4 regions of the Streptomyces lusitanus genome follow, and region 1 is predicted to be linked to each of the others. Evidence: riboswitches for the same ligand, from Rfam matches in the RefSeq annotation. Region 1 holds a riboswitch; each other region holds the start of a gene.
The links. A riboswitch is a leader RNA that binds a small molecule or an ion and turns the genes downstream of it on or off. The one in region 1 is predicted to bind cyclic di-AMP.

Region 2: it holds a riboswitch for cyclic di-AMP, as region 1 does, so the genes downstream of both, ACFOSY_RS11835 (M23 family metallopeptidase) here and ACFOSY_RS25085 (transglycosylase family protein) in region 1, are expected to answer to the same signal.
Region 3: it holds a riboswitch for cyclic di-AMP, as region 1 does, so the genes downstream of both, ACFOSY_RS34045 (M23 family metallopeptidase) here and ACFOSY_RS25085 (transglycosylase family protein) in region 1, are expected to answer to the same signal.
Region 4: it holds a riboswitch for cyclic di-AMP, as region 1 does, so the genes downstream of both, ACFOSY_RS01940 (C40 family peptidase) here and ACFOSY_RS25085 (transglycosylase family protein) in region 1, are expected to answer to the same signal.

What each region holds. Positions count from the first base shown of each region.
Region 1 is NZ_JBHRWL010000018.1:197,600-201,776, reverse strand. Features, by position in the region: gene eno (phosphopyruvate hydratase) at 1-742, opposite strand, end outside; gene ACFOSY_RS25085 (transglycosylase family protein) at 1,011-1,718, opposite strand; cyclic di-AMP (ydaO/yuaA leader) riboswitch at 1,723-1,891, opposite strand; gene ACFOSY_RS25080 (transglycosylase family protein) at 2,111-3,070, opposite strand; gene ACFOSY_RS25075 (cytochrome P450 family protein) at 3,263-4,177, opposite strand, start outside.
Region 2 is NZ_JBHRWL010000007.1:18,302-22,478, reverse strand. Features, by position in the region: gene ACFOSY_RS11845 (MBL fold metallo-hydrolase) at 1-183, opposite strand, end outside; gene ACFOSY_RS11840 (SGNH/GDSL hydrolase family protein) at 306-1,091, opposite strand; gene ACFOSY_RS11835 (M23 family metallopeptidase) at 1,360-2,298, opposite strand; cyclic di-AMP (ydaO/yuaA leader) riboswitch at 2,303-2,467, opposite strand; gene ACFOSY_RS11830 (tyrosine-protein phosphatase) at 2,988-3,785, shown strand; gene ACFOSY_RS11825 (DUF6126 family protein) at 3,831-3,959, opposite strand; gene ACFOSY_RS11820 (helix-turn-helix domain-containing protein) at 3,956-4,177, opposite strand, start outside.
Region 3 is NZ_JBHRWL010000033.1:459,562-463,738, reverse strand. Features, by position in the region: gene ACFOSY_RS34050 (PrsW family intramembrane metalloprotease) at 1-528, shown strand, start outside; gene ACFOSY_RS34045 (M23 family metallopeptidase) at 634-1,650, opposite strand; cyclic di-AMP (ydaO/yuaA leader) riboswitch at 1,663-1,818, opposite strand; tRNA gene ACFOSY_RS34040 (tRNA-Met) at 2,125-2,198, opposite strand; gene ACFOSY_RS34035 (dihydrofolate reductase family protein) at 2,262-3,395, opposite strand; gene ACFOSY_RS34030 (hypothetical protein) at 3,585-3,722, opposite strand; gene ACFOSY_RS34025 (DUF3040 domain-containing protein) at 4,040-4,177, shown strand, end outside.
Region 4 is NZ_JBHRWL010000002.1:103,972-108,148, reverse strand. Features, by position in the region: gene pcrA (DNA helicase PcrA) at 1-1,484, opposite strand, end outside; cyclic di-AMP (ydaO/yuaA leader) riboswitch at 1,727-1,900, shown strand; gene ACFOSY_RS01940 (C40 family peptidase) at 1,908-3,092, shown strand; gene ACFOSY_RS01935 (hypothetical protein) at 3,110-3,463, opposite strand; gene ACFOSY_RS01930 (C40 family peptidase) at 3,828-4,177, shown strand, end outside.

The sequences.
Region 1 (4,177 bases):
ACTCGGAGGCGGCCACGTCGAGGGCCAGGGCGATCTGCTCGCCGGGGGTGTAGCCGGCCTCCTTGATCGCCTCGAGGATGAGGTCGAGGGCCTCACGGTTGGAGCCGAGGTTCGGGGCGAAGCCGCCCTCGTCGCCGAGGCCGGTGGCCAGGCCCTTGTTCTTCAGGACCTTCTTCAGGGTGTGGTAGACCTCGGCGCCCCAGCGCAGCGCCTCGGAGAAGGACTCCGCGCCGATCGGGGCGATCATGAACTCCTGGATGTCCACGTTGGAGTCGGCGTGCGAGCCGCCGTTCAGGATGTTCATCATCGGTACCGGCAGCAGGTGCGCGTTCGGGCCGCCCAGGTAGCGGAACAGCGGCAGGTCGCTGGCCTCGGAGGCGGCGTGGGCGACGGCGAGGGAGACGCCGAGGATGGCGTTGGCGCCGAGCGAGCCCTTGTTGTCGGTGGCGTCCAGGTCGAACATCGCCTGGTCGATCAGGCGCTGCTCGGTGGCGTCGTAGCCGACGAGCTCCGGGCCGATCTGCTCGATGACGGCCAGGACGGCCTTCTCGACGCCCTTGCCCAGGTAACGGCCTGCATCACCGTCACGGAGTTCGATGGCCTCGAAGGCGCCGGTGGAGGCGCCGGACGGGACGGCGGCACGACCCGTGCTGCCGTCGTCGAGGCCGACCTCGACCTCGACCGTGGGGTTGCCTCGGGAGTCCAGGATTTCCCGGGCTACGACGACGTCGATGGACGGCACGAGCATCTCCTTCTTGGGATGTGACGCGGGTGAGCGGGGCCGCGGGGGCCCTGCGGGTCCGAGCCTAACCGGCTCCGGGCGATCGGCCATCTCGCCGCCCGCCTCATGGACAGAACCGAGAGTAAATTGTTTCTGAACGGAACAAAGCCCGTTCGGGAAACCGTGACCTGAATGCGTCCGGACATGACCCCGCCCCGGTGCGTACGGGGGAAGAAACGCACCGGGGCGGGGAGCCCGTGGGGACGGGGAGGGACCTGGCGGTCTGCCCTTACTTCAGGTGCAGCTGCTGGCCCGGGTAGATGAGGTCGGCGTCGTCGACGATGTCGTCGTTCAGGTCGAACAGCTTCGCCCAGCCGCCCTTGACGTCGTGCTCCTCGGCGATCGAGCTGAGGGTGTCGCCCTTGACGACCTTGTACTCGCCGTCGCCCTTCTCGACCTTCGTGCCGGTCGGGGTGGTGACGGTCTTCTTCTCGGCCGTGTCGGCCTTCTGCTCGGCCGGGGCGGCCGGGCGCTCGGCGGAGCGGGAGGCCTTCTGCTCGCTCTCACGCGACTCGGTGGAGCCGGACTCCTGCGCGGAGCCCTCGGCGGAGCCGCCGTCGTAGGAGGCGTTGGACAGGCCGGTGCCGCAGACCGGCCAGGCGCCCTTGCCCTGGCCCGCGAGGACCTTCTCGGCGATCTCGATCTGCTGGGCCTTGGAGGCCTGGTCGGCGCTGGCGGCGTACTGGGTGCCGCCGTACGCGGCCCACGTGGAGGCGGAGAACTGCAGACCGCCGTAGTAGCCGTTGCCGGTGTTGATGGACCAGTTGCCGCCGGACTCGCACTGGGCGACGGCGTCCCACTCGGACGCGGTGGCGGCGGAGGCGGTGCCGGACGCCATGAGCGGGCCGGCGACGGCGGCGCCGGTCACACCGGCGATGGCGATGGCGCGAGTGGCCTTGGACGGACGACGGTGCTTGCCCTTGCCGGAAAACAGCATGGATGGATCCCCTCACCGACGCCTGCGAGGTGAGCTGTCGGGTTCGGGCCGGTTGAGTTGCCCGGCCACGTCCCTCCCGGGACGCGGCTTCACCCCAAGCCGTACCGGACGTGAACCGTCCGGGTCCGGCGCTTACCTGGGTCCCCCGCTCCTGCCTACGGCGCATGACGCGACGACTGTTCCCGTGCTGCCACTGGCAGGATTCGGCGTGGCGGCAGCCGGGGCCCGCGGTGGCGAGCGGTCACGACCGTAAGCACGCGTCGCACGGAAAGACAAAGACGATCAGGGCTTCTGAGACCTATCTCTCACAGTCTTTATTACGGACAATCAGCCCTTTTCACTCCGCCAACTCCCGCCGGGCGGAGGGGTCTTCGACTGCCGCCCTTCGCCCCTTATTCGCCGGTTTCGGCGCCGTCCTCGACGTCCACCAGGAGGCGTTCGCCGGGCAGGATGAGGTTCGGGTCGTCGCCGATGACCTGCTGGTTCTCGACGTAGAGCGCCGTCCATCCGCCGGTGAGGGCAAGGGAGTCGGCGATGGAGGTCAGGCTGTCGCCGGTCTGCACGGTGTAGCGGTCGTCGCTGATGCCCGCGGGCCTGTCCGTGGGGCGCGAGGCGTGCCGGCCGGACGACGGGGTCCCGGCGTCGGCGCTCTCCTCCTCCGGGGCGCTGGGGCCGCGGTGGCGGCCCGAGCCGGTGTCCTCGGACTCGGTGGCCTCCGAAGAACCGGTGCTCTGCCCCGACTTGTCCGACTCGTCACCTTCGGGGGTGGCGGAGGCGGACGGGGAGGCGCCGGCGTCCGTGCCGCTCTCCTTCTCGTCGGACGAACCGGATGTCGCCGACGGAGAGGGTGAAGTGGGCGAAGCGGGCGAATCGCCGCTTTCCGGCGAACCGGACGGGGTGGTGGTGCCGTCGGTCCGGGAGTCGCCCTGCGTCGCGTCGGTGGTCGGCACGCCCGGGTCGACGTTCGGGGACGCGGTGTCCTGGTTCAGACCCGTGAGCAGGCCGCAGGCGCGCCACTTGCCGACGCCCTGGTCGGCGAGGATTCTCTCGGCCACGGTGATCTGCTGGTTGCGGCTGGCCTCGTCGGCGCTGGGCGCGAACTCCGTGCCGCCGTAGTTCTCCCAGTCGTCCTGGGTCAACTGAAGGCCGCCGTAGTAGCCGTTGCCGGTGTTCTGGCTCCAGGAGCCGCCGCTCTCGCACTCCGCGACCCGGTCCCAGGTGTCGCCGTCCGCCGCGCTGGCGGCGCCCGCCCCGAGGAGCGGGATCGCGATCGCGGAGCCGGTCACGCCGGCGGCGACGAGCAGAGCCGGAGCCTGACGAGGGCGACGGTGTCGGCCGTTCCCGGAGAGCATGCGGAAGCCTTTCACTCGGCGACAAGAACCGGCACGGGCGAGCAGAACTGTGCGGCGCGCCGTACTTGATGGGTGAACGTATAGGCAGACGATCACTTGTCACAAGTTCATGCCGTGCAGATCACATGGAGATCACAGAGTTGAGCACGTCTCAGGTTTCCGCGCACCGGCCCCCGGGCACGGACAGGAAGGTCAGGTCTGTCCTGAACGCGGAGGGGAGAATTCCACCGGAAGCGTGCGGAGTCCGCGCATGATGAGGCCGCCGCGCCAGCGCAGTTCGGCCGGGTCGACGGCCAGCCGCAGATCCGGAAGGCGCGTCAGGAGCGTGGCGAGCGCGGTCTGTCCCTCCAGGCGCGCGAGCGGGGCGCCCAGGCAGTAGTGGATGCCGTGCCCGTACCCCAGGTGCTGGTTGTCCCGGCGGGCCAGGTCCAGAGTGTCCGGGTCGGCGAACCGCTCCGGGTCCCGGTCGGCCGCGGCCAGCACGACGAGCACCGGGTCGCCGGCCGCGATCCGCTGCCCGCCGATGACGACCGGCTCGGTGGCGAACCGCCAGGTCGCCAGCTCCACCGGGCCGTCGTAGCGCAGCAGTTCCTCCACCCCCGTCTCCAGCAGAGCGCGGTCGCCCTCGGCCAGCGCCCGTTGCAGCCGCCGGCGCTGCTCCGGGTGGGTGAGCAGGGCGTAGGTGCCGTTGCCGATGAGGTTGACGGTGGTCTCGAAGCCGGCGAAGAGGAGGATGAACGCCATCGCGGCGGCCTCGTTCTCCGTGAGGTGCGCGCCGTGGTCGGAGGCGCGGATCAGCCCCGAGATGAGGTCCTCGCCGGGAACGGGTTCGGCGGGCAGCTCCTCCCGCTTGCGGTGGATCAGCTCGGCGAGGTAGCCGCGCATCTTCTTGACCGACCGGGCCACCCCGCCGCGGGGGCCGCCGCCGTGACGGATCATCATGCCCGCCCAGTCCCGGAAGTCGTCCTGGTCCTCGCGGGGGACGCCGAGGAGGTCGCAGATGGCGTAGATGGGGAGGGGGAAGGCGAAGTCGTGGATGAGGTCGGCGGTGCCGCTGCCGCTGGCGGTGAACTGTTCGATGAGGTCGTCGGTGAGCTCTTGGACCCG
Region 2 (4,177 bases), on a different contig from region 1:
GGCGAGGTCCCGGCCCGACCCGGAGGGACGCATACGGGCCGTCCCGCCCGGGTTCTGGAACACGCCGTCGGCGAAGTGCGGGGACCTGCGGATCCGCGCCATGCGCTCACCGGTGGGATCAGCGCCGAAGGCCTGCGGCCGCAGGGCACGCGGCCCCGCTCCGGGGGCGGAAGAAGCGGCCACGGTACCTCCAGAGGAAATCGATCGGAGTTTCCATTATGTGCGGCGGCCGGGACAGCCGGGGCGGGTTGTGGACAAGCCCGCGGGGCGGGTCCGGCGCCGGGGCCCCGGATCCGCCCCCGCCGTCACGCGACCGCCGCGATCCGCGACCGGATGTCCTCCGGGGACAGCGTCCCCTTCGCCGTGACGTGGTCGCCCGAGGATTCGCCGCGCAGGCGGCGGCCGATCCACGGGACCAGGAACTCGCGGGCCCAGTGGACGTCGTCGCGGCGGATCTCCAGGGTGCCGCGCGGCGGGAGCGGCGGCCACGGCTGCTCCGGGTCGGCGGGCACCTTCAGGCCGAGGGCGAGCCCGGCGCGCAGCGCGACGCGCGTGTGTCCCTCGGGTGAGAGGTGCAGCCGGTCGGCGTCCCACGCCCTGCGGTCCTGCACGCTGCGCAGCGACCACAGGTCGAGCACCGGGCAGCCGTACCGGTCGGCGACGGCCCTGACGTGCCCGTTGTACGTGGCGATCTTGCCGCGCAGATGCTTGAGCAGGGGGACCCCGCGGGTGTCGAACCCGGTGGTCACGAGCACCGTGCCGGCCGCCGCGGCGAGCTGGGCGACCGCCTTCTCGAAACGCTCGGCCACCTCGTCCGGGTCGGTGCCGGGGCGCAGGATGTCGTTGCCGCCCGCGCAGAAGGAGACCAGGTCGGGGGCGAGTTCGACGGCCCGGGGGACCTGGTCGGCCACGATCTGGTCCAGCAGCTTGCCGCGCACCGCGAGGTTGACGTAACCGAAGTCGCCCTCGGGTCTGCGGTCCGCGAGCAGAACGGCGAGGCGGTCGGCCCAGCCGACGAACGCCCCGTCGGGGCCGGGGTCGCCGACGCCCTCGGTGAAGCTGTCCCCCACCGCCACGTACGACCCGATCACTGTTGCCTTGTCACTCTTCGAATCGTCTGCCACAGCCGGACATGATTCACCTTCCGATGTGACCTACGCGACCGTAGGGGAGGGTTGACGTGCGGTGAGATAAGCCACTCTCAAAGCTTTGGCCAAGCCCGGAATAGCCAGGCCGGTAGCCGGGTCGGGAGCCAGGCCGGGGGCAGCCGCCGCCCGGACCCGGACACACCGGAGGCCGGGCCCCGTGGATCGGGGTCCGGCCTTCGGCGCGCGTGTCAGGAAGGGTGCCGCGAAGGGGTCAGATGGAGACGCCCTTGGAGCGGAGGTAGGAGATCGGGTCCACGTCCGAGCCGTAGTCCGGGGTGGTGCGGATCTCGAAGTGCAGGTGCGGGCCGGTCACGTTGCCGGTCGCACCGGAGAGACCGACCTGCTGGCCGGCGCTCACGGTCTGGCCCGCCGAGACGGACAGCGAGGACAGGTGGGCGTACTGGGCGTAGTGGCCGTCGTTCAGCTGGATGACGACCTGGTTGCCGTACGCGCCGCCCCAGCCGGCGGAGACGACGGTGCCGGCGCCGACGGCCTTCAGGGAGGTGCCGGTCGGAACGACGAAGTCGGCACCGGTGTGGTAGCCGCTGGACCACATGCTGCCGGCCACCTTGTAGGCGGTGCCGACGCTGCCGCCGGACACCGGGGCGGTGAAGCCGGAGGACGGAGCGGTCTGGGCGGCGGTGTCGTCGGAGGAGGACTCCTCGGACGACTGCTGCGCGGGCTGCTCGGCCGGCTTCTCGGCGGGCGCCTCGGCCTTGGGCGCGGCGGGCTTGGCGGTCTGCGGCGCCGTGGACTGCTTCGGCGTGCTCGTGGCGGCGGCCTTGCCGTCGACGGAGAGCTTCAGACCCGGGTGGATGAGTGACGGGTCGTCACCGACGGCCTCGCGGTTGTCCGCGTAGAGCTGCTTCCAGCCACCGTCGACGTGCTCGGACTCGGCGATCTTGGCGAGGTAGTCGCCGGCCTTCACGGTGTACGTGCGGGCCTCGTCGCCCTGTTCGGCCTTGGCCTGCTGGCCGGTGACGGACAGCGACTGGACCGACGTCTGGGGGGCCGACTCCGGCGTCGCGGCGTGCGCGCCGGTGGCGCCGAGGAACGGCAGGGCGAGAGCGGCGCCGCCGGTTCCGGCGACGGCGATGGAGCGGGTGAAACGCTGAGCCTTGGTACGGCGGTGCTTACCCTTCGCGGGCATGACGAATTCCTCTCCGGCGCCTACGAGGTGAGCTGTCGGGTGCGGACTGGAGATGTCCGGCCGCGTCGCTGCGCGGCTTAACCCCAAGCCTGTTTCCGGGGTCCGGAACAGGCAGTTGTACCTGTGGGTCCCCCGCTCCTGCCGTACGTCGGGTCAGTGTGTGCGGGCTCCGGGCGGCGGCAGGATTAGGCGTCCGTCCGGATCGGTTGGGAACGTAAGCGACCCCGACGCGGCGAAACAAGCGCGTGTTCCCGCGAACCCGCTTTTTCCGTGATCGAAAGGCGGAAAAGACGTCACCGTGCGTCGATCTGGAAAACGAGCGGCGGGCGAATTCCCTTGTCACGGAAGGGGATTACGTGAGCATGGCGACAGCGCACGGTCACCGGTATGACGATGCTCACGCGACCCATCCTCAATTCCCCTTCTACAGGGGCACGTTAACCTCAAACGCCCCAATCGGACAGAACGCATCAATCAAGATGATGTCGGACGGGCCGGCCACCACAATCGCGACATCTTGATCTTGGCGACAGCGACCCGTGGCCCGCTTCCCGCGAGCGAACAAAAAGCGACACAATCCAACACCGTGAGGGCGGCCGGCAGCTCATTGCCCCAGGCAGGTATGTCGTATCGTCGAGTGGTGCCCGTCGACGAGCCGCGGCGACGGCGCGGAGTGGGAGGAGCCGTCCGTGACGCAGGAGATCCCGTCGACCGAGCCCCGGCTGACCGGTGTGCGCAACTTCCGCGACGTGGGCGGGCTGCCCACGGTGGACGGACGGCGGGTGCGGCACGGGGTGCTGTTCCGCAGTGGTCACCTCGCCCACGCCACCGCCGAGGACGCCGCCTTCCTCGCCTCGCTCGGCCTGCACACCGTGTTCGACTTCCGCAACGCGGCCGACCAGAAGCTGGAAGGGCCGGACGTCGCGCTGCCGGGCGTGCGCAACGTCAACCTGCCGCTGAGCGACCCGGCCGACGGCGCGGAGTTCTGGAAGATGGTGCGCGACGGCGACCTGGACCAGCTGCGCGCGATCCTGGCCGACGGCCAGGGCGCCGACCGGATGATCACCTCGTACCGCATGATCATCAAGGAGCGCACCGCCGAGCACGCTCAGGTGCTGCGCGCGCTCGCCGAGGACAGCGTCCCCGCGCTGATGCACTGCGCGGCCGGCAAGGACCGCGCGGGCCTCTCGGTGGCGGTGACCCTGCTCTCCCTGGGCGTGGAGCGCGACGCGATCGTCGAGGACTACCTGAAGTCCAACGCCAAGCACCGCCGCTACAAGGTGCGCCGCAGCGGCACCTCCGCGGACGCCTACTCCCCCGAGGTCATGGAGCTGCTCAGCCCGCTCTTCGACGCGCGCGAGGAGTATCTGGCGGCCGCCTTCGCGACGGTCGAGGAGACCTGGGGCGGCGTGGACGCCTACCTGGAGCAGGGGCTCGGTCTCACGCCGGCCCACCGGGAGCGGCTGCGCGAGCGCCTGCTCGACTGACGACCGCCTCCGCCGCCCCCGCGTGTCCTGCTCGCTCGGCCCGCGCTACTTCTTCGGCGCGATCTCGAAGAGGAAGTAGATGAAGGCCGCGAACAGGTGCCCGACCACGATGTAGACGAACAGCCGGACCCACAGGGCCCGGGGAAACTTCTCCTCCATGTCCTTGCCGCTCACGGGGTCTCTCCAGGGGTCGGGCCCAGGCACAGGGCGGCCGTGGGACTCTGCAGCAGGGTGTGGACGAACAGCAGCTCGACCCCGTCGGCGTCCTGCGCGGCGATGCGGTGCGGGGTGAGCGAGTCGAAGTGGGCGCTGTCGCCCGGGGACAGCCGGTGCAGGGTGTCGCCGAGGCGCAGCCGCAGCCGTCCCTTGAGCACGTACAGCCACTCCTCGCC
Region 3 (4,177 bases), on a different contig from region 1:
ACGCTGGGCCAGTTCGGCTTCATCGCCGTGTACGGGGCGTTCATGGTGCCGACGTTCGGGCTGCTGACCTGGCTGGTGGTGTGGACGCGGCAGCGGGAGCTGCGCACCGTGCGCAAGGAGCTGCCCGCGTACGCGGTGGCCGGCTGGCTGCGTCCGGCGGAGCCGTTCGCGCTGGGTTCGATGCGGGCCCGGCGGCTCGCCCGGAAGTTCGCCCGCGAGCACGGAGGCAGGCCGGCGGCGCGGGCGGTCGCCCAGTACGAGGCGTACGCGACGTCGCTGGCGTTCCTGCGACACCGGGGCCGCGCGGGGAAGGCGGGGGCGGACTTCGTGACCCGGGAGCGGGAGCTGCTGCTGGAGCTGTGGCACCGGCGCGCGGCGGCCCGCCCGGCGCTGGAGCACGCGGCCCGGCTCACGGCGCCCCCGGTGCCGTACGGCGCGGGATGGGCGTACGGGCCGGTGTCCGCACCGTGGCCGGCGCCGGGGCAGCCGCCGTATCCGGCGTACGGGGAGAACCCCTACCGCCGCTGAGAAGGCCCCGGACATGCGGAACCGGCAGCCCTGACGTCGGGGGGTCGTCGTCGGGACTGCCGGCGTTCACGGCGACGGCGGCCGGGACGCGGCCGCCGGGGTGGTTCAGATGCTGAGGCCCTTGCCGGCCAGCCAGGCGGCCGGGTCGATGCCGCCGGAGCCTGCGGTGTGGACCTCGAGGTGGAGGTGGGCGCCGGTCACGTTGCCGGTGGCCCCGACGCGGCCGATCACGTCGCCGGTGTTGACCTTCTGGCCGACGCTGACGTTGATCGACGACTGGTGGGCGTACCAGATCTCGGTGCCGTCGTCGAGGGTGAGCACGGTCTTGTAGCCGTAGCTGCCGTCCCAGCCGGCGGAGGTGATCGTGCCGGTGTGGACGGCCTTGATCAGGGTGCCGGTGGGGGCGGCGAAGTCGAGTCCGGTGTGGTAGCCGGAGGACCAGTAGGCGCCGGCCTGACCGAAGGTCGAGGTGATGGTGTACGAGGAGGTCGGCAGGGCGTACTGCTTGGCCAGCTCGGCGAGGCGCTCGGCCTCGGCCTTCTTCGCGGCCTCCTCCTCCGCCTTCTTCTTCGCGGCCTCGGCCTTCTCCTTGGCCTCCTGCTCCGCCTTGGCGGCGGCCTCGGCGGCCTCCTTCTCGGCGGCGGCGAGGGCGGCGGCCTGCGCCTTGCTCTGCGCCTGGCCCTGCTGCTGCTCGACCTGCGCCATGATGCGGGCGCGCAGCGCCTCACCGGCGTCGGCGGCGCCCTCGTCGGTGTCGGCGGTGGTCATGCCGATGTCGCTGAGGGGGGTGCTGGAGCCCTTCGGTGTTTCCTCGTCGGAGATGAGGGAACCCACGTTGGGCAGGTCGGGCATGGAGATGGAGACGGGCGGCTTGCCGGTCTGGGCGCTGGCCATGCCGCCGGCGCCGACGGCGGCTATGACGCCGACGCCCAGGACGGTGGAGCTGCGGGCGAGTCCGCCTCCGCGCTGCTTGGCGACGCGGTGCCGGCCGCGCACGGGGCGCACGGACTCCGCGGTGGGGTTCCACTCCTCGAAGGGCCCCTCGTCGGCGCCGGGGGCGCCGTAGGCGAAGGTGTCGCTCGGCTTGAACGGGGCCTCGGGGGCAGGCGGGTTGGACGCCACGTGGGCGCGCTCCTTTCCTTCCTTCTCGCCTACCGGGTTAGCTGACGGGTTCGGAGCAGGAAGGTCTCCTACGCGCGTCCACGACCGTGTTTCCACGGCGATGTCCGCCCGATTCACCCCATTGAGGTGGTTCCCCGGTTCCCTCGCGGGATTCGGCGCGTGCGCACGGAGCCGACTTCTGTGACGGCTGGGACGACCGCGCTGCGTTATCGAACGTTAATAGACGCGGGGGCCGGATTCCAAGCCGTTCCTCTTGATCGTTAACGATTTCCGCACGGACGTAAGCGCCATGAGCGGGTGAAAACGGGCGAGTTGACCGCGCCTCGGACGGCCGGTCAGATTTGACGGTACGTCAGTTGTTATGCGATCCGAGGCCGTTCGCTCACTGTGCGTGAAGGGTAAGGGGGTGCGAGTGGCGGCACGGAAAAACACCGAGGGCCGGAATCCTCTCGGATTCCGGCCCTCGGCCTTCAGTAGCGGGGACAGGATTTGAACCTGCGACCTCTGGGTTATGAGCCCAGCGAGCTACCGAGCTGCTCCACCCCGCGTCGGTAAACACCAGTGTACGGCATCCGCGGAGTCCCCCGCACATCCCTTTCCTCCGGGGGCGTTCAGCCGCCCAGCAGGTGCGCGTTCGGCGCCTTCGCGCGCTGCTCGTACTCCGGCAGGACCAGCACCGTGGCGCCCCCCTCCGCCAGCACCGCGCTGCCGTCGGCGTCCGTCACGAAGGTGTCCGGCTCCCGCCAGGCCGTGACCACCCGGCGCACCCCCGCGTCCAGGATGAGCCGCGCGCAGGGCGCCGGCCGGGACGCGCGGCGGGCGCACGGCTCCAGGCTGGAGTACACGGTGGCGCCGGCCAGCCGCGGGTCGGTGGGGTCGGCCTTGGCGAGCGCGGCCTCCTCCGCGTGCACCACGGGGTCGCCGCCCTCCCGGGAGTGGCCCCGCGCCAGCTCGGTGCCGTCGGCGGCGACCACGACGGCGCCGACGCTGAACGCGGTCTCGGAGGGCGGGCACTGCGCGGCCAGCTCGCAGGCGAGGGCGAGCCAGTGCCGGTCGGCCGCGGACGCCGGCGCGCCGGCGCCGGGCGCGGTGGGCTCGTAGCGCATGAGGACGACGTCGCCGACGGGCCGGGTCTCGACCAGGCGAAGCCGTCCGCCCTGGTAGGAGCCGGGCCCGAACAGGCGGGGGGCGTCCGGGTCGCCGACGAACAGCGGGGCGAGGACCAGCTGGACCTCGTCGGCGAGGCCCTGGGTCATCAGCTGGGTGTGGATCCGGCCGCCGCCCTCCACCATCAGCCGCCGCACCCCGCGCACGTCGTGCAGGTGCTCCAGCAGCCGCCGCCAGTCCAGGGCGTCGCCGAGCGGGACGACGTCGGCGGCGATGCCGAGCGCGCGGGCCCGTTCGGCGCCCTTGCCGGTGGTGTAGAGGACCTTGTCGCCGCCGGTGTGCCAGAAGCGGGCCGCGGGATCCAGGTCGCCGGAGCCGCTCACCGTGACCTTCAGCGGGTACTCCGGGCGTCCGTCGGCGACCCGGGCGGCGCGGCGCTCGGGCGAGTTGACCAGCAGCCGGGGGTTGTCGGCGCGGATCGTGCCGGCGCCGACCAGGATGGCGTCCACGGACGCCCGCACCTCGTCGACCCGGTCGAAGTCGGCCGGGCTCGACAGCAGCAGCCGCTCCGGGCCGGTGTCGTCCAGGTAGCCGTCGAGGGAGACGGCGGCGGACAGCAGGACGTACGGGTGCGGCATCGGCGGGCTCTCCCGGGTGCGGGCGGCGGCGGGACCGCTGCGCGGTCCGGCTCCAGTCTGGCAACCCGTGCGGCGGGAGCCGTCCGTGCCCCGGCCGCCGGGCGGGGGGGGTCGGGCTCGATGCCTCGGCCGCCGGGGGTGCGGGGTCCGGGTTCGACGCCCCGTGTCGCCGGGCGTCCGGGCGTGCGGTCAGGGCTCGATCAGGCCGACCCGGATGGCGTAGCGGGTGAGCTCCAGCCGGTCCTTCAGGCCCGGTTCCGCCTCCTCGCCGTCGGTGTGCCGAGGACACCGACGGCCCGCGGCCGGGGGCGCGGCGCGGGCCGTCACCGTCCAGCCTCCGCCCCGGAGGGGGGCGGCGCCATCGGTGACAGTCCCCATTTTCCCGGCGCGGACGGCCCCGTGCCCGCGGTCTCCTGCGTACCGGTCCCCCCTGAGGTTGGGGGGCGCGACGGATGGCTCCGGCCGTGCGCCCCGGGCGACCCTGGAGGCACCGTACCGGGCGGGTGACGACCTCTGCGCACGGGCAAACTCCTGGACATGCGGCCCGAGTTCGCGGCACGCCGACGGTCCGCGCACGTCCCGGTGCCCGGAGCGACGGCCGCCGGCGGTGTGACCGGGCGGCCACCCCCTGGAAAGGAGGAGCCGTGCCCCAGTCCGACGACGATCGCCTGGTCGACCTCGCGGCCCGACTCGAGCACGAGGACCCCCGCTTCGCCCGCTCCCTCACCACCGGCCGCCCGACCCGCCCCCGCGAGTACCGGCGCACCGGCGCCTGGTGGGTA
Region 4 (4,177 bases), on a different contig from region 1:
TTGGGGACGTTGAGGATGCGGCGCAGCGGCACCGAGTCCTCAGGGTTGGCCAGCACCCGCAGGTAGGCCAGGACGTCCCGGACCTCCTTGCGCTCGTAGAAGCGGACGCCGCCGACGACCTTGTAGGGCAGGCCGACGCGGATGAAGATCTCCTCGAAGACACGGGACTGGGCGTTGGTGCGGTAGAAGACGGCGACGTCGCCCGCCTTGGCCTCGCCCGCGTCCGTGAGGCGGTCTATCTCGTCGGCGACGAACTGCGCCTCGTCGTGCTCGGTGTCGGCGACGTAGCCGGTGATGAGCGCGCCGGCGCCGGCGTTGGTCCACAGATTCTTCGGGCGGCGGGACTCGTTGCGCTCGATGACGGCGTTGGCGGCGGACAGGATCGTCTGCGTGGAGCGGTAGTTCTGCTCCAGCAGGATCGTCGTCGCGTCCGGGTAGTCCTCCTCGAACTGGAGGATGTTGCGGATCGTCGCGCCGCGGAAGGCGTAGATGGACTGGTCGGCGTCGCCCACCACGCACAGCTCGGCGGGCGGCACCTCGGCCTCCGGCGGGACGTCGACGGGGTGCTCGGAGGCGCCCCCGACGAGCTCGCGCACCAGGGCGTACTGGGCGTGGTTGGTGTCCTGGTACTCGTCGACCAGGACGTGCCGGAAGCGGCGGCGGTAGTGCTCGGCGACGTCCGGGAAGGCGCGGAGCAGATTGACCGTCGTCATGATCAGGTCGTCGAAGTCCAGCGCGTTCGCCTCGCGCAGGCGGGACTGGTAGAGCGCGTAGGCCTGGGCGAGGGTCTTCTCGAAGCCGTCGGTCGCCTGGGCGGCGAAGTCCTCCTCGTCGATCAGCTCGTTCTTCAGGTTGCTGATCTTGGCGCTGAAGGACTTGGGCGGGAAGCGCTTGGGGTCGAGGTCCAGGTCCCGGCAGACCAGGGCCATCAGGCGTTTGGAGTCGGCGGCGTCGTAGATCGAGAAGGACGACGTGAAGCCGAGCTTCTTGGACTCGCGGCGCAGGATGCGCACGCACGCGCTGTGGAACGTCATGACCCACATGGCGTTGGCGCGCGGGCCGACGAGCTGCTCGACGCGCTCCTTCATCTCGCCGGCGGCCTTGTTGGTGAAGGTGATCGCGAGGATCTGGCCCGGGTGGACGCCCCGCTCGGCGAGCAGGTGGGCGATGCGGTGGGTGAGCACACGGGTCTTGCCCGACCCGGCTCCGGCCACGATGAGCAGGGGGGAGCCGGAGTGCACGACCGCGGCGCGCTGGTTGTCGTTCAGCCCCTCCAGCAGCGCGGCGGAGTCGATCACCGGGCGGGGGGCGCCGTCCCGGTAGTACGTGTCCCGGTCCGGGGGCACGTCGAACTTCCCGCCGAACAGGTCGTCCGGCAGGGGCTCCGGCGCATGCTCGTCCTCGGGTGGCGGCGGGGGCTCGTCCGCCGGGCCGCGCTGGGCCTGGAGGTCCGCCAGGAAGCTGTCGTCAAAGAGGCTGCTCATCGCTCTCCGAGTCTAGGGCGCTCCACCGACAACCCGGGCCCGCCCCGGAAACATCCCGCCCCTCCGCCGGGCGACCCGCCGCCGGGCACCCTCCACGGTCACCGGCTCACCCTGCGTGACACCGCCCACAAGGTCACGAAAATGTATCGGGCATATCGCCCATCAACCTTCACAAGGGCCACACCAGTTGGCTACCGTGCCGTCCGGGCCGCTCGTCCCCCGCCGGCGAACCTCGCCGGACCGCGCGGCCTCCGCCGAGTCCGTCACTGTCCGCCGTGGCAGCCGGAGCCGGGGACCCACCGAGACTTGGGGTGAATCGGCCCACTCTTCGGAGCAGGCCGTAGGGCAACCCTTCCGATCAATACACCCGCCCGAACCCGACAGCTAACCCGGTAGGCGGAGCTTTGGAAGGAGTCGCCTCCCTTGGCGTCGCACCGTAAGTCGCGCACTCCCGGCGCGCGCGTGGCCGGCATACGCACCCCTGCTCTCGCCACGGCCGCGCTCACCTCCGTGGCCCTGCTCTCCCAGACCGCCGACGCCGCCCCCGGCGACGACCGGCCGAGCCTGGAGGAGGTCGAGAAGAAGGTCGGCGACCTCTACCGCCAGGCCGAGTCGGCGACGGAGAAGTACAACGCGGCCAAGGAGAAGACGACCAAGCAGCGCAAGGAGGTCGACACCCTCCTCGACGACGTGGCGCAGCGCACGCAGAAGCTGAACGAGGCGCGCGCGGAACTGGGCTCCTACGCGGCCGCCCAGTACCGCACCGGCGCGGGCATGCCCGACACCGCGACGTTCCTGCTCGCGGAGACCCCGCAGGACGTCTTCGACCAGCGTCAGGTGCTGGACCGGATGACCGGCCGCCAGAAGGCGGCGGTGGACGACTACGTCTCCCAGCAGACCGAGACGATGAAGAAGCGGCAGGAGGCCACCGAGAGCCTCCGGACGCTCACCGAGACGCAGGGCGACCTGAAGACGGCCAAGGCCACCGTCCAGAAGAAGCTCGCCGACGCGCGCGAACTGCTGTCGGAGCTGACCGCCGAGGAGAAGGCGCGGCTCGCCGCGATCGAGAAGCGCAAGCAGCAGGAGGCCGCCCGCAAGGCGGCGGAGCTGGCCCGGCAGCAGGCCGAGCAGGAGCAGGCGGAGCAGCAGGAGCGTGAGGAGGCCGCGCAGCAGGGTGGCGGCTCCTCGGAGGGCTCCGGGTCGGGGTCCACGGGCTCGGCCGACACGCCCCCGGCCGACTCCTCGTACGCCGCCAAGGCCGAGAAGGTCCTCGCCTTCGCCCGCGCGCAGATCGGCAAGCCGTACGTCTGGGGCGCGACCGGTCCCGGCTCCTACGACTGCTCGGGGCTCACCCAGGCCGCCTGGAAGGCCGCCGGCGTCTCCCTCCCGCGCACCACCTACGACCAGGTGAACGCGGGCACCACCGTCCCGGTGTCCCAGGCCCAGCCCGGCGACCTGGTCTTCTTCTACGACGACGTCACGCACGTGGGCATCTACATCGGCAACGGCATGATGATCCACGCCCCGAAGCCGGGCGCGTACGTCCGCGAGGAGTCCGTCTACTACGACGGCGAGTCCGCGATCCACAGCATCGTCCGCCCGGCCTGACGGCCGGCAACGCGGGCTCAGGTCCAGAGGACCGCGATGAAGATGTTCGTCACGGTCAGCAGGCCGACCAGGCCGAAGAGCCCCTTGTCCACCTTCTCCTCGTCCCGCTTCACGTAGACCAGGCCGAGGATCACGACCAGCAGCGCGAGCTTCACGCCGATCTTGATGTTGTCCACGGAGTAGTCCTGGGCCTGGTTGAGGCCCACCAGCACCACGCCCGTGACCAGCATCGTCAGCGCGCCGTGCAGCATCGCGGGGACGAAGCGGGCGGTGCCCGCGCCCATCGCCTTCATCTGGGTGAGGAAGCCGCCGAGCAGCGACGCGATACCGATGATGTGCAGACCGACGAAGATGTGGATGAGTACGTCCATGAGGCCGGAGCCTAGCCAGGGGCGCCCCATAGCATTCCGCCGCCCTCACCCTTCCCGCCTTCACCACATCGGTCATCACCCTGAGTGAGAGCGAAGCCGCGTGAGCGGCCCGTCGGTCACTTACGGTCACCCGGCGGTCCGAGGGCGACAGTTCCGCACAACCCGTATCCCGCCCCGCACGGCCCGGCCTAGCGTCCTGCCCCAGGTGACCGGCTCCGCATCGCCGCTCGGGCCAGGAGCGGCGGCCGGACACCACCGCCGAAGAAAGGGTCCGGCGGCGGGCGGCTCCCCCGTCACCCCGCCGCCGGACTGCCGGGCAGACGTCCGGCCCCGGCGGACGCCAGTGGGAAGGACGGCAGCGAGGGTGGCAGCGCACCGCAGGTCACGGCAGCGTCCGACGGGCGGCACCACGGTCCGTGCGGCCGCCACCGTCGTCCTCGCCGGAGCGGCCACCGCGGCCGGCTTCGACGGAGCGGGGCACGCGGCGCCGCAGCCGGCGCCCGCCCTCACCGGTGCCGACGTGGACCGCCTGTACCGCGAGGCCGAGGTCGCCACCGAGAAGTACAACGGCGCCAAGGAAAAGGCGGATTCGGCGCGGCAGCGGCTGCGCGACCTCCAGGACGAGACGGCCCGCGCCCAGGCGCGGCTCAACGAGGCCCGGGAGGCCCTGGGCACGGTCGCGGCGGCCCAGTACCGCGCCGGCGGCCTCGACCC